DNA from 2 places in the Streptomyces sp. NPDC048734 genome. Region 1 is predicted to be linked to the other one. Evidence: riboswitches for the same ligand, from Rfam matches in the RefSeq annotation. Region 1 holds a riboswitch; the other holds the start of a gene.
The links. A riboswitch is a leader RNA that binds a small molecule or an ion and turns the genes downstream of it on or off. The one in region 1 is predicted to bind thiamine pyrophosphate.
Positions count from the first base shown of each region.

Region 1 (5,740 bases):
GGGAAGCCCTGCTGGAGCGCGGCATCCTGCCCTTCCTGCGCGAGGCCCTCGCCGGCCCCGGCACGAGCGCCGCACTCGACCCCGCGCCGGCCCCGCCGGCGCCCACCGGCCGTCTGCCGAAGATCGGTTACGGCCGTCCGGGCTTCAGCAGCCCCGACGAGGGGACGTCGAGCAGCTCCCGCCCGAGCTTCAGCAGCCCGGACTACACCAGCCCGGACTTCGGAGGCCCCGAGCACCAGCCGGAATAGGCCCTCGGCTTGCGCCCCCGACCCGGGGAGCGCAAGCCGTACGGAGCAGGGGCGGGTCCCCTGCCGGTCAGCCGGTCAGAGGATGCCCGCCTGCCCCGCGGCCGTGAGCCAACGCGGGAACTCGGACAGGAGCCGGTCGTAGAGCTCGGGGTCCGGGACCGTGCTGATGTCGTCGACGGCGAAGAAGCCCACGTTGTCCACGCGTCGGCCGGGCAGCGTGTCGAACCGCTCGAGGATGCCGTAGTTGGAGCGGCCGAGCCCGACGAACTGCCAGAAGATCGGCTCCTCCACCGCGGCGCGCAGTTCCTTCTCGATCGCGGCGTCGCGGTAGACGCCTCCGTCGGAGAAGAACAGCACCAGTGTCGGGGCTGCCGCCGGGTTCGCCCGGACGAAGTCTCTGACCTCGGCGATGACCTTCTGTTCCTCGTTCTGGATGCCGACCGATCGCATGTCGACCTGGTCCGGCTGCAGCCCCTTCCGCGGCTTCTTGCTCCGCCGGAACAGGCTGATCTCCCCCACCCGCACATGCAGCCGCAGCCACTCGGGAAGCTCTCCCAGGCGCAGATCGGGCAGCCGTGCCGGGTTCGAGGCGAACGTCCAGGCCTGCATCTCGCCGTCGTCGTCGAGCTGTGCCGCCACCGCGGCCATGCGCTCGACCACGTCCGCCACCACACCGCCGGAGTACAGGAACGACATGGATCCCGATGCGTCGAGCACCAGAACGACCCGCGCGCTGACCCCGGCCGCACCACGCTTGCTCAGGCTGACGGCGACCTGCTGCTTGCGCAGGGAGAGCCGCTTGCGCATGTCGACGGGAAGGCGTTCCTCTCCTTTGGTCAGCCGGGCACCCCCGGAAGACGACGCGGATACGGCGGTGGCGGGGGGCGGCGGCGTGGGCACGACCGGAGGGGGCCAGGGAGCGGCCGACGGAGGCGGGGGCGATGCGGGCACGACGGGTGGAGGCGGCGGAGGTGTAGGCACGGACGATGTCTCCGGGCCGGCTGCCGTGACGGCGGGCTCCTCATCGACGCTGATCCCGAAGTCGCTGGCGAGGCCCGCGAGCCCGGAGGCGTACCCCTGTCCGACCGCCCGGAACTTCCAGCGCCCCTCCCTCAGGTACAGTTCACCGCCGATGAACGCGGTCTCGGTCTCCCCCCGCATGTCGAACCGCGCCAGCTCCGTCGGACTCCCGGCGTCGAGCAGTCTGAGCGTCAGACCGGCCACCTGTCCGAAGGTGCCGCCGTCGGCGGACGCGCACAGTTCGACACGGGCGACGGCACTCTCCAGCGAGCGCAGGTCCACCTCGACCGTGTCGGTGGTGACGCCGCCGACGCTCCGCTTCCCCAGGTGCCGCACGGCTCCGGAGGCGTGCCGCGGCTGGTTGTAGAAGACGAAGTCCGCGTCGTCACGCACCTTGCCGACGTCCGTCAGCAGTAGGGCCGACACGTCCACGTCCGGTCCGCCGCCCTGTTCGGACCAGCTGATCTCGACGCGTACGGACGGCACGTCGACCGGCAGATTGGCGCCCTTGCTCATGGATTGCGCTGTCATGACACCAGTCTGCCGAGCCACAGCCCAGAAGCACCTCCCCCAACGGAAACCAACGGCCGGCCGCCCGCGTCCCACCCTCGGCCCGACCACCACCGACGCCGCCCCGACCCGGAACATCACGGCCCGGCTGCCGTGCCCCCAACCGGCACGGCGGCCTCGCCGTTACCGCGCGTCGGTCCGCGACCGGCGGATACACCCGATTGTCCGCGGCCGCGAACTCCTTGGACTTCTGTGCCATTCCCTCCTCGACCTCCTCCCGGCGGCCTGCGTGCTCACGGCGGATGTCTTGGGAGATCTTCACCGAGGACCAGTTCGGGCCGGAATCACTGATGAAGACAACGTGCCGACGCGCTACGACCCGTTCCAGGTCCCTTTCCGTCGCAGGCGCTCTTGACGCGCCCTCTCTCCCCACGCAGCCAGTGAAAAAACTGCGCCCATCATCACGCCGCCCAGGAGCACCCATGTGATGTCGGCGAAATGTGTCTCACTTGTGAGCGCCACCGATGCGAAAGCTCCGGTCGCGGCGGCGGCGCCCAGCAGCCCTACCCTCAGCGGGTATCGCGCCGCGTAGCGCTGTGTACGGGTTGGAGGGCGTTCACCGCCCAAGGTGCGATCCACGGCCCGGAAAAGCAGCACCACACTCCCACCGAACCGTCTCAGTCTCCGAGCCACTTCCACCATGGCGCGAGCGTAGATGCGCTGTTCCAGCGTCGTCCATGGGATCGGTGAAGCACCGTACGGGCCCCTTCCCCCGTCAGAAGGGGCCCACGCCGGCGAGCGGGCGTCGTCTCAGTCCGCGATCGGCAGGTACACCCTGTTCCCGGTCGCCGCGAACTCCTTCGACTTCTGGAGCATCCCCTCAGCGACCTCCTCAGCCGTCGCACCCGCAGCCGCCGTACCGCCGAACCGCTCTGTGATGCTTTGGCTGATCTTCATCGAGCAGAACTTCGGCCCGCACATCGAGCAGAAGTGGGCCGTTTTCGCCGGTTCGGCCGGCAGTGTCTCGTCGTGGAACTCCCGTGCGGTGTCCGGGTCGAGAGCCAGGTTGAACTGGTCCTCCCACCGGAACTCGAAACGGGCGTCGGACAGCGCGTCGTCCCATTCCTGCGCACCGGGGTGCCCCTTGGCGAGGTCGGCTGCGTGGGCGGCGATCTTGTAGGTGATGACGCCGGTCTTGACGTCGTCACGGTTGGGCAGACCCAGATGTTCCTTGGGTGTGACGTAGCAGAGCATCGCCGTACCCCACCAGGCGATCATCGCGGCACCGATGCCGGAGGTGATGTGGTCGTACGCCGGGGCGACGTCCGTCGTCAGCGGGCCGAGCGTATAGAACGGAGCTTCATCACAGATCTCCTGCTGAAGGTCGATGTTCTCCTTGATCTTGTGCATCGGGACGTGTCCCGGACCTTCGATCATGGTCTGAACATGGAAACGCTTCGCGATGCGGTTGAGTTCCCCGAGGGTGCGCAACTCCGCGAACTGGGCCTCGTCGTTGGCGTCCGCGATCGAGCCGGGCCGCAGCCCGTCGCCCAACGAGTACGTGACGTCATAGGCCGCGAGGATCTCGCAGAGTTCCTCGAAGTTCTCGTAGAGGAACGATTCCTTGTGGTGGGCCAGGCACCACGCGGCCATGATCGAGCCGCCGCGGGAGACGATGCCGGTCTTGCGGTTCGCCGTCAGCGGGACATACGGCAGGCGCACGCCCGCGTGGACGGTCATGTAGTCCACGCCCTGCTCGGCCTGCTCGATCACCGTGTCCTTGTAGATCTCCCAGGTGAGCTCCTCGGCCCGACCGTCGACCTTCTCCAGCGCCTGATAGAGCGGCACCGTGCCGATGGGGACCGGCGAGTTGCGCAGCACCCACTCACGGGTGGTGTGGATGTTGCGGCCGGTGGACAGGTCCATGACGGTGTCGGCGCCCCATCGGGTGGCCCAGGTCATCTTCTCGACCTCCTCCTCGATGGAGGAGGTCACCGCCGAGTTGCCGATGTTGGCGTTGACCTTCACCAGGAACCGTTTGCCGATGATCATCGGCTCGATCTCCGGGTGGTTGACGTTGGCGGGCAGCACCGCACGTCCGGCCGCGATCTCCTCACGGACGACCTCGGGCTCCACGTTCTCCCGGATGGCCACGTACTCCATCTCCGGCGTGATCTCACCCCGGCGCGCGTAGGCGAGTTGAGTGACCGCCTGCCCGTCCCGGCCACGGCGCGGCAGGCGGGGCCGTCCGGGGAAGACCGCGTCGAGGTTGCGCAGTCCGCCGCGCGGTGAGGTGTGTTTGATCCCGTCGTCCTCCGGACGGACGGGGCGGCCCGCGTACTCCTCCGTGTCACCGCGGGCGATGACCCAGTTCTCCCGCAGAGGCGGCAAACCCCTGCGGACGTCCGTCTCGACAAGCGGATCGGTGTACGGACCGGAGGTGTCGTACAGCGTGACCGACTGCCCGTTGGTGAGGTGCACCTGACGGACCGGCACGCGCAGGTCGGAGCGCGGGCCCTCGACATACGCTTTGTGCCATCCGATGGACTTCCCGGCCTCCCCGTCGCCAGAGACCTCGTCGGAGGTCTGCGCGGAGGCAGGCGTGCGTGCGTCCTTGTTGGTCATGAGACCTACTCCCTACGCCGGCATTACCCGGTAACAGGTTCAGCGGTCGACGCAGCGGCTTCCGTCTGCCGACGATTCATGTGAAACATCACTCGGTGGAGGTGACGTTCCACGTGAAACATCGCGAAGATGGAGGTCAGCGTCCTCTCAGCCCGGTGCTCCGAGCTCCCGCGTGTGCAAAAGTGCCTCCACGCTAGCGTCCTTTGTGGCGCGGTGAACAGTGGGCCTCGGTCGTTCTTGCGATGATCGGGCAGTGACCACGACACCCCATCCTCCGTTCCCACCGCCCGAACAGCCCCGCGGCCCGGGCATTCCTCCCGCCGGACGCTCCGGGCGAGGTCAGGGGTACGGCCCCGGTGGCGGTTCCGTTCCCGGATCGGGCCCTCGTCCGGATGCCGGTCCGGGTCTGAGTGCGGGGCCCAACAGCGGGTACGGCTTCGGCCACGAGGGCGGACAGGGCTCCGGCGGGGGCCACAGCCATCTGCCCGACGACGGTGCGCACACGCCTGGGGCCGGGGCCGGCCAGGGCGGGGTTCCCCGTGCGGGTCGTGGGCGCGGTGCTGATGAGGGAAACGGAAGCGCCGGCGGAGGCTGGGGACACGGCCCCGGCCCAGGTGACGGGCACGGTGGTGGGCGCGGTGGCCATGGCCCCGGTCCGGGCGGCGGCCACGGGCACAGCCACAGTCATGGCCCGGCCGCCCCTGTTTCCAAGCATCTGCGCAAGGTCATCGCGGCCGTTCTCATCCCCTTCGCCGTGGCCGTGCTCGCCGGTCTGGTCGTGCTGTGGCCCGGTGGTGCCCCGGCACACGAGCGCACCGGAGTCGGCTTCGACCGGCAGACGCAGCGGGCGACGGTCTCCAACGTCGAGAGCATCAGCTGCTCATCGGCGAACGCCTCGGGCGGCACCCCCACCGGTGACACCTCCACCGCTGAAGGCTCCTCCGCGGCCCAGCAGGCGAACGGAACCTGCAAGAAGGCCACGATCCGCGTGGACACCGGCGCGAACAAGGGCCGTACTTTCACGGAGATCGTCCAGCCGGACCAGTCACGGCAGCTGCACGAGGGGCAGAAGGTCGTGGTCGCCTACGAGCCCTCCGCGCCGAAGGACCTTCAGTACTCGGTGACCGACGTGGACCGCCGCGTCCCGCTGACCGTACTCGCCCTCATCTTCGCCGTCGCCGTCGTGGTCGTCGGGCGACTGAAGGGGGTCATGGCGCTGGTCTCACTGACCATCAGCTTCATGGTGCTGAACTTCTTCGTCCTGCCCGCGATCCTGCAAGGCTCGAACCCGCTCGCGGTGGCGGTCGTGGGGGCGAGCGCCATCATGCTCATCGCTC
Region 1 covers NZ_JBICUZ010000003.1:545,976-551,715, reverse strand. The annotation lists gene ACGFQC_RS11485 (hypothetical protein) at 1-248, shown strand, start outside; gene ACGFQC_RS11480 (VWA domain-containing protein) at 324-1,799, opposite strand; gene thiC (phosphomethylpyrimidine synthase ThiC) at 2,589-4,403, opposite strand; TPP riboswitch at 4,396-4,585, opposite strand; gene ACGFQC_RS11470 (YibE/F family protein) at 4,885-5,740, shown strand, end outside.

Region 2 (5,740 bases), on a different contig from region 1:
CGGCCGGCCGCCCGCGGCTTCACTTCAGTACGAGCGAGGTCCACGACTTGACCCACTGGTCGCGGTCCGCGGCGATCTTCGCCGGGTCCATCGTCTCGGGATCCTCGGCGGCCGGGCCGTACTCGGTGAACTCGGCGGGCACGGCCGCGCCCTTCGCCACCGGGTAGACGAACATGTTGAGCGGCATGTCCTCCTGGAACTCCTTCGAGATCAGGAAGTCGATCAGCGCCTTGCCGCCCTCGCTGTTCTTCGCGTTGCTCAGCAGTCCGGCGAACTCGACCTGCCGGAAGCAGGTGCCGACCGCGACGCCGGTCGGCGCGGTCGTCGGCTTCGGGTCGCCGTAGATCACCTCGGCGGGCGGGGAGGAGGCGTAGGAGACGACGAGCGGCCGGTCCGCGCCGGCCTTCCTGCCGCCGGCCGACCCGGAGAACTCCTCGTTGTAGGCCTGCTCCCAGCCGTCGACCACCTTCACGCCGTTGGCCTTGAGCTTCTTCCAGTAGCCTTGCCAGCCCTCGTCGCCGTACTTCGCCGCGGTGCCCAGCAGGAATCCGAGGCCGGGTGAGGAGGTGGAGGCGTTCTCGGTGACGAGGAGGTTCTTGTACTCCGGCTTCACCAGGTCGTCGAAGCCGGCGGGGGGCGCCAGCTTGTGGTCGGCGAAGTACTTCTTGTCGTAGTTGACGCAGACGTCGCCGTGGTCGACGGGCGTGACCCGGTGCTTGCCGGCGTCCAGCTGGTACCGGCCGTCGACCTGGTCGAGCCCCCGCGCCTCGTACGGCTGGAAGAGGTCGTTGTCGAGCGCGCGGGAGAGCAGGGTGTTGTCGACGCCGAAGAAGACGTCGCCCTGGGGGTTGTCCTTGGTGAGGATCGCCTTGTTGACGGCCTGCCCGGTGTCGCCGTCCTTGAGGACCTTCACCCGGTAGCCGGACCGCTTCTCGAAGTCGGCGAGCACCTTCTCGGAGACGGCCCACGAGTCGTGGCTGACGAGGGTGACGGTCCTGCTCCCGCCCTGCGCGGATCCGCCGTCGTCCGACGATCCGCAGGCGGACAGCGTGACGAGGCCGAGCACGACGGCCGCGGCCATGAACGTCCTGGTGTGCACTGGTATTCCTCCTGGAGGTGACCAGGAAGAGACGCGGCCCTGCCCGGGGACCCGCGAGGGGGCTCCCGGGCAGGGCGCAACAGCTCGAGTGATGACCGAACTTCCTACCCAGAATGACCTGGGCGAGGTTCAGAGGGTCTGCGGCCCGGTTGCCGCACTCTCAGCGCTGTGGCGCTCCCCTGTCGGAATATGAAGATGTCTGGTTCGTCGCACTGTCCGAAAACAGGACCGTACTGACGTCGGCCAGACTACCGCTCGGTGGCGGCGAGCTGACCACACGCCCCGTCGATCTCCTGACCGCGGGTGTCCCGGACGGTGACGGGCACCCCGTGCGCCGCGATGGCCTCGACGAACGCCTTCTCGTCCTCGGGCCGGGAGGCGGTCCACTTGGAGCCCGGCGTCGGGTTCAGCGGGATCAGGTTCACGTGCACGGGCCGGCCCTTGAGCATGCGCCCGAGCCGGTCGCCCCGCCAGGCCTGGTCGTTGATGTCGCGGATCAGCGCGTACTCGATGGACAGCCGGCGTCCGGACTTCTCGGCGTACTCGAACCCGGCGTCGAGCACCTCGCGCACCTTCCACCGCGTGTTCACGGGGACGAGGGTGTCGCGCAGCTCGTCGTCGGGGGCGTGCAGCGAGATCGCGAGCCGGCACTTGAAGCCCTCGTCGGAGAACCGGTTGATGGCCGGCACCAGCCCGACCGTCGACACGGTGATCCCGCGCTGCGAGAGCCCCAGCCCGTCGGGCGCGGGGTCGGTGAGCGCACGGATCGCGCCGACGACCCGCTTGTAGTTGGCGAGCGGCTCGCCCATTCCCATGAACACGATGTTGGACAGCCGGGCCGGCCCTCCGGGGACCTCCCCGTCGCGCAGCGCCCGCATCCCGTCCACGATCTGGTGGACGATCTCGGCGGTGGACAGGTTCCGGTCCAGCCCGGCCTGCCCGGTCGCGCAGAAGGGACAGTTCATCCCGCAGCCGGCCTGCGAACTGATGCACATGGTGACCCGGTCCGGGTACCGCATCAGCACCGACTCCACGAGCGTGCCGTCGAACAGCCGCCAGAGCGTCTTGCGGGTGGTCCCCTGGTCCGTGGACAGGTGCCGTACGACCGTCATCAGCTCGGGCAGCAGCGCCTCGCGCAGCTTCTCGCGGGCGCCGGCGGGGATGTCGGTCCACTCGGCCGGGTCGTGCGCGAACCGCGCGAAGTAGTGCTGGGACAGCTGTTTCGCACGAAACGGCTTCTCACCGATCCCCGCCACCGCCTCCTTCCGCTCGGCGGGCGAGAGGTCGGCGAGATGCCGCGGCGGCTTCTTGGCTCCGCGGGGGGCGACGAAAGTGAGTTCTCCGGGCTTCGGCATAACCCTTCCAGTGTCGCAGATCCACTCGGATGCCCCGGTCGGCTCATACGACGAGCCCCCGTCCTCGGGGGACGGGGGCTCGTCGCGGGTGCGGGGCGGGAAGTGACTCAGCCGGAGCCCACGAACAGCACCAGCAGCAGCCACACCACCGGCGCGGTGGGCAGCAGGGAGTCCAGCCGGTCCATGATGCCGCCGTGGCCGGGGAGCAGGGTGCCCATGTCCTTGATGCCGAGGTCCCGCTTGATCATGGACTCGCCAAGGTCGCCGAGCGTGGCGCTGGCCGCGACCGCCAGGCCGAGCAGCAGGCCCTGCCACCAGGCGCCGTCCTCGATCAGGAACTGCATGCACAACGCGCCCACGACCATCGCGAAGGACACCGCGCCGAGCAGGCCCTCTCGGGTCTTGCCGGGGCTGATGCGCGGAGCGAGCTTGCGCTTGCCGAAGCGCCAGCCGACGGCGTACGCCCCGGTGTCGCTGACGACGGTCAGGAGCAGGAAGGTCAGGACGCGGCGCGCTCCGTCGTCCGCGGTGAGCATCATGGCGACGAACGTGGCCAGGAACGGGACGTAGAAGGCCGCGAAGACACCGGCCGTGACGTCCCTGAGGTAGCCCTCCGGCGGTTCCGTCATCCGCCAGACCAGGACCGCCAGCGCGGTCAGGGCCATGGCGACCCAGGCTCCCTCGGCGCCCCGGACGTACCCGGCGACGACCATGGCGGCGCCGCCGACCGCGAGCGGCACCAGCGGCGCCTTGATGCCCTTGCGCTCCTGGAGCCGGCTGGTCAGCTCCCACAGGCCGACGACGACGGCGACCGCGACAACGCCGACGAACACGGCCTTGACCACGAACAGCGACGCCACGATGACCGCACCGAGCCCGACACCGACGCCTATGGCCGCAGTCAGGTCACGGCCCGCGGTCTTCTTCTGCGGGACGGGTGCCGGCTGCGGTGCGTCGGGCATGGGCTCCGGATTCTGCGGCACCGCCGCAGGGGGCAGCGCCGACGGGGTCTCGTCACGGAACGTCCCCACGGGGAACGTCTCGTCGCGGAACGTCCCGCCGTGGGACGTCCCGTCGCGGAACGTCTCGTCTCGGAACAAGGGGCCGCCCAGCCGAGCGGCCCCCCGGTCGTCATCCTGGTTTCCGCCATGAGCGGGTACGTCGGGGACGATGGGCATGGGGCGAGTCTGCTGCGCCTCAGGCGCATCGTACGCGGGACCCGCCGCGGCAGCCCCCTGGACGGGTCCGTGCGGAACGGCCCCGTGATCGTTGGGCCCCCAGTACCCGGCCTGTGAACCGGCACGTGGCGGAGCGCCCCAGGAAGAGTCGTTCATCAGACCTCGAGCAGCTCCGCTTCCTTGTGCTTCAGGAGCTCGTCCACCTGCGCGACGTACTTCGCGGTGGTGTCGTCGAGTTCCTTCTCCGCACGGCGGCCCTCGTCCTCCCCGACCTCGCCGTCCTTGACGAGCTTGTCGATGGCGTCCTTGGCCTTGCGGCGCACGGCGCGGATGGACACCTTGGCGTCCTCGCCCTTGCTCTTGGCGACCTTGATGTAGTCGCGGCGGCGCTCCTCGGTCAGCTCGGGGAACACCACCCGGATGATGTTGCCGTCGTTGCTCGGGTTGACGCCGAGGTCCGAGTCGCGGATCGCCTGCTCGATGTTGCGCAGCGCGCTCTTGTCGAACGGGGTCACGACTGCCATGCGCGGCTCCGGCACGGAGAACGAAGCCAGCTGGTTGATCGGCGTCGGCGCGCCGTAGTAGTCGGCCACGATCTTGTTGAACATCGCCGGGTGCGCACGGCCGGTGCGGATCGCGGCGAAGTCCTCCTTGGCGACCACGACGGCCTTCTCCATCTTCTCCTCGGCCTCGAGGAGGGTCTCTTCGATCACCACTTGCTCCTGCGTGTCTTGAGTAGGCCCGGCTGCGGTTCCTTGCGGAGGCGGCGGCCGGCTGCGTCGCGTCTTCTTCCTGCACGGTTCCCGACCGGCAGGACATTGTCCATCCCCCGGCCGGGGTCCGTCGCCCGGTCGGGCTTTGTCGTGCGAACCGGGGTTCCTACGGGCCGGGCCCGGGAGTTCCCCCGTCAGGCCCGGCTGCCTTGCTCACTCACCAGCGTGCCGATCTTCTCACCCTTGACGGCCCGCGCGATATTGCCCTCCGCCAGAAGCTCGAAGACGAGGATCGGGAGCTTGTTGTCGCGGCACAGCGTGATGGCGGTGGCGTCGGCGACCTTCAGATCGCGGGTGATGACCTCGCCGTAGCCGAGGGCGTCGAACTTGACGGCCTCCGGGTTGGTCTTCGGGTCGGAGTCGTAGACGCCGTCCACGCCGTTCTTGCCCATCAGGAGGGCCTCGGCGTCGATCTCCAGGGCGCGCTGGGCGGCGGTGGTGTCCGTGGAGAAGTACGGCATGCCCATGCCGGCGCCGAAGATGACCACGCGGCCCTTCTCCAGGTGGCGCACGGCGCGCAGCGGGATGTACGGCTCGGCGACCTGTCCCATGGTGATGGCGGTCTGGACACGGCTGTCGATGCCCTCCTTCTCCAGGAAGTCCTGGAGGGCGAGGCAGTTCATGACCGTGCCGAGCATGCCCATGTAGTCCGAGCGGGCCCGGTCCATGCCGCGTACCTGGAGTTCGGCGCCGCGGAAGAAGTTGCCGCCGCCGATGACCACCGCGATCTGCGCCCCGTCGCGCACGACGGCCGCGATCTCGCGGGCGATCTTGTGCACCACGTCGGGGTCGACACCCAGACTGCCGCCACCGGCGAAAGCCTCTCCGGACAGCTTCAGCAGAAACCGGCCGCTCACTTCGCCGTCGTCGCTCTTCTGGGCCTTGGTGGTCATGGGAGATCCCGCCTCTTTCACGTGGTGCACATACGAAGAAGGCCACTGCCGGTGGGGTGTTCGCAACCCGTGCGCGGCAATGGCCTCCTCGTCAGATCTGCTGTCGTCCGCCACACGCCAGGTGACGGCGTCCACGGACGACTGCTGCCGACCCTATCGGGGCCGGGCGTCCGTCGCGGTACGGACTCAGATGCCGACCTTGATGCGCGCGAAGCGCTTCAGGGTGACACCGGCCTCGTCCAGGACCTTCTGCACGGACTTCTTGTTGTCCAGAGCGTACGGCTGACCGAGGACCGTGGCGTCCTTGAAGAAGCCGTTGAGGCGACCCTCGACGATCTTGGCGATCGCGGCCTCGGGCTTGCCCTCGGCGCGGGTGGTCTCCTCGGCGATACGACGCTCCGACTCGACGACCTCGGCCGGCACGTCCTCCTTGGAGAGGTAC
Region 2 covers NZ_JBICUZ010000016.1:90,697-96,436, reverse strand. The annotation lists gene ACGFQC_RS30905 (thiamine ABC transporter substrate-binding protein) at 20-1,099, opposite strand; TPP riboswitch at 1,183-1,290, opposite strand; gene rlmN (23S rRNA (adenine(2503)-C(2))-methyltransferase RlmN) at 1,348-2,454, opposite strand; gene ACGFQC_RS30895 (phosphatidate cytidylyltransferase) at 2,562-3,788, opposite strand; gene frr (ribosome recycling factor) at 3,788-4,345, opposite strand; gene pyrH (UMP kinase) at 4,540-5,298, opposite strand; gene tsf (translation elongation factor Ts) at 5,485-5,740, opposite strand, start outside.
Region 2: another riboswitch for thiamine pyrophosphate. It lies ahead of ACGFQC_RS30905 (thiamine ABC transporter substrate-binding protein); the one in region 1 lies ahead of thiC (phosphomethylpyrimidine synthase ThiC).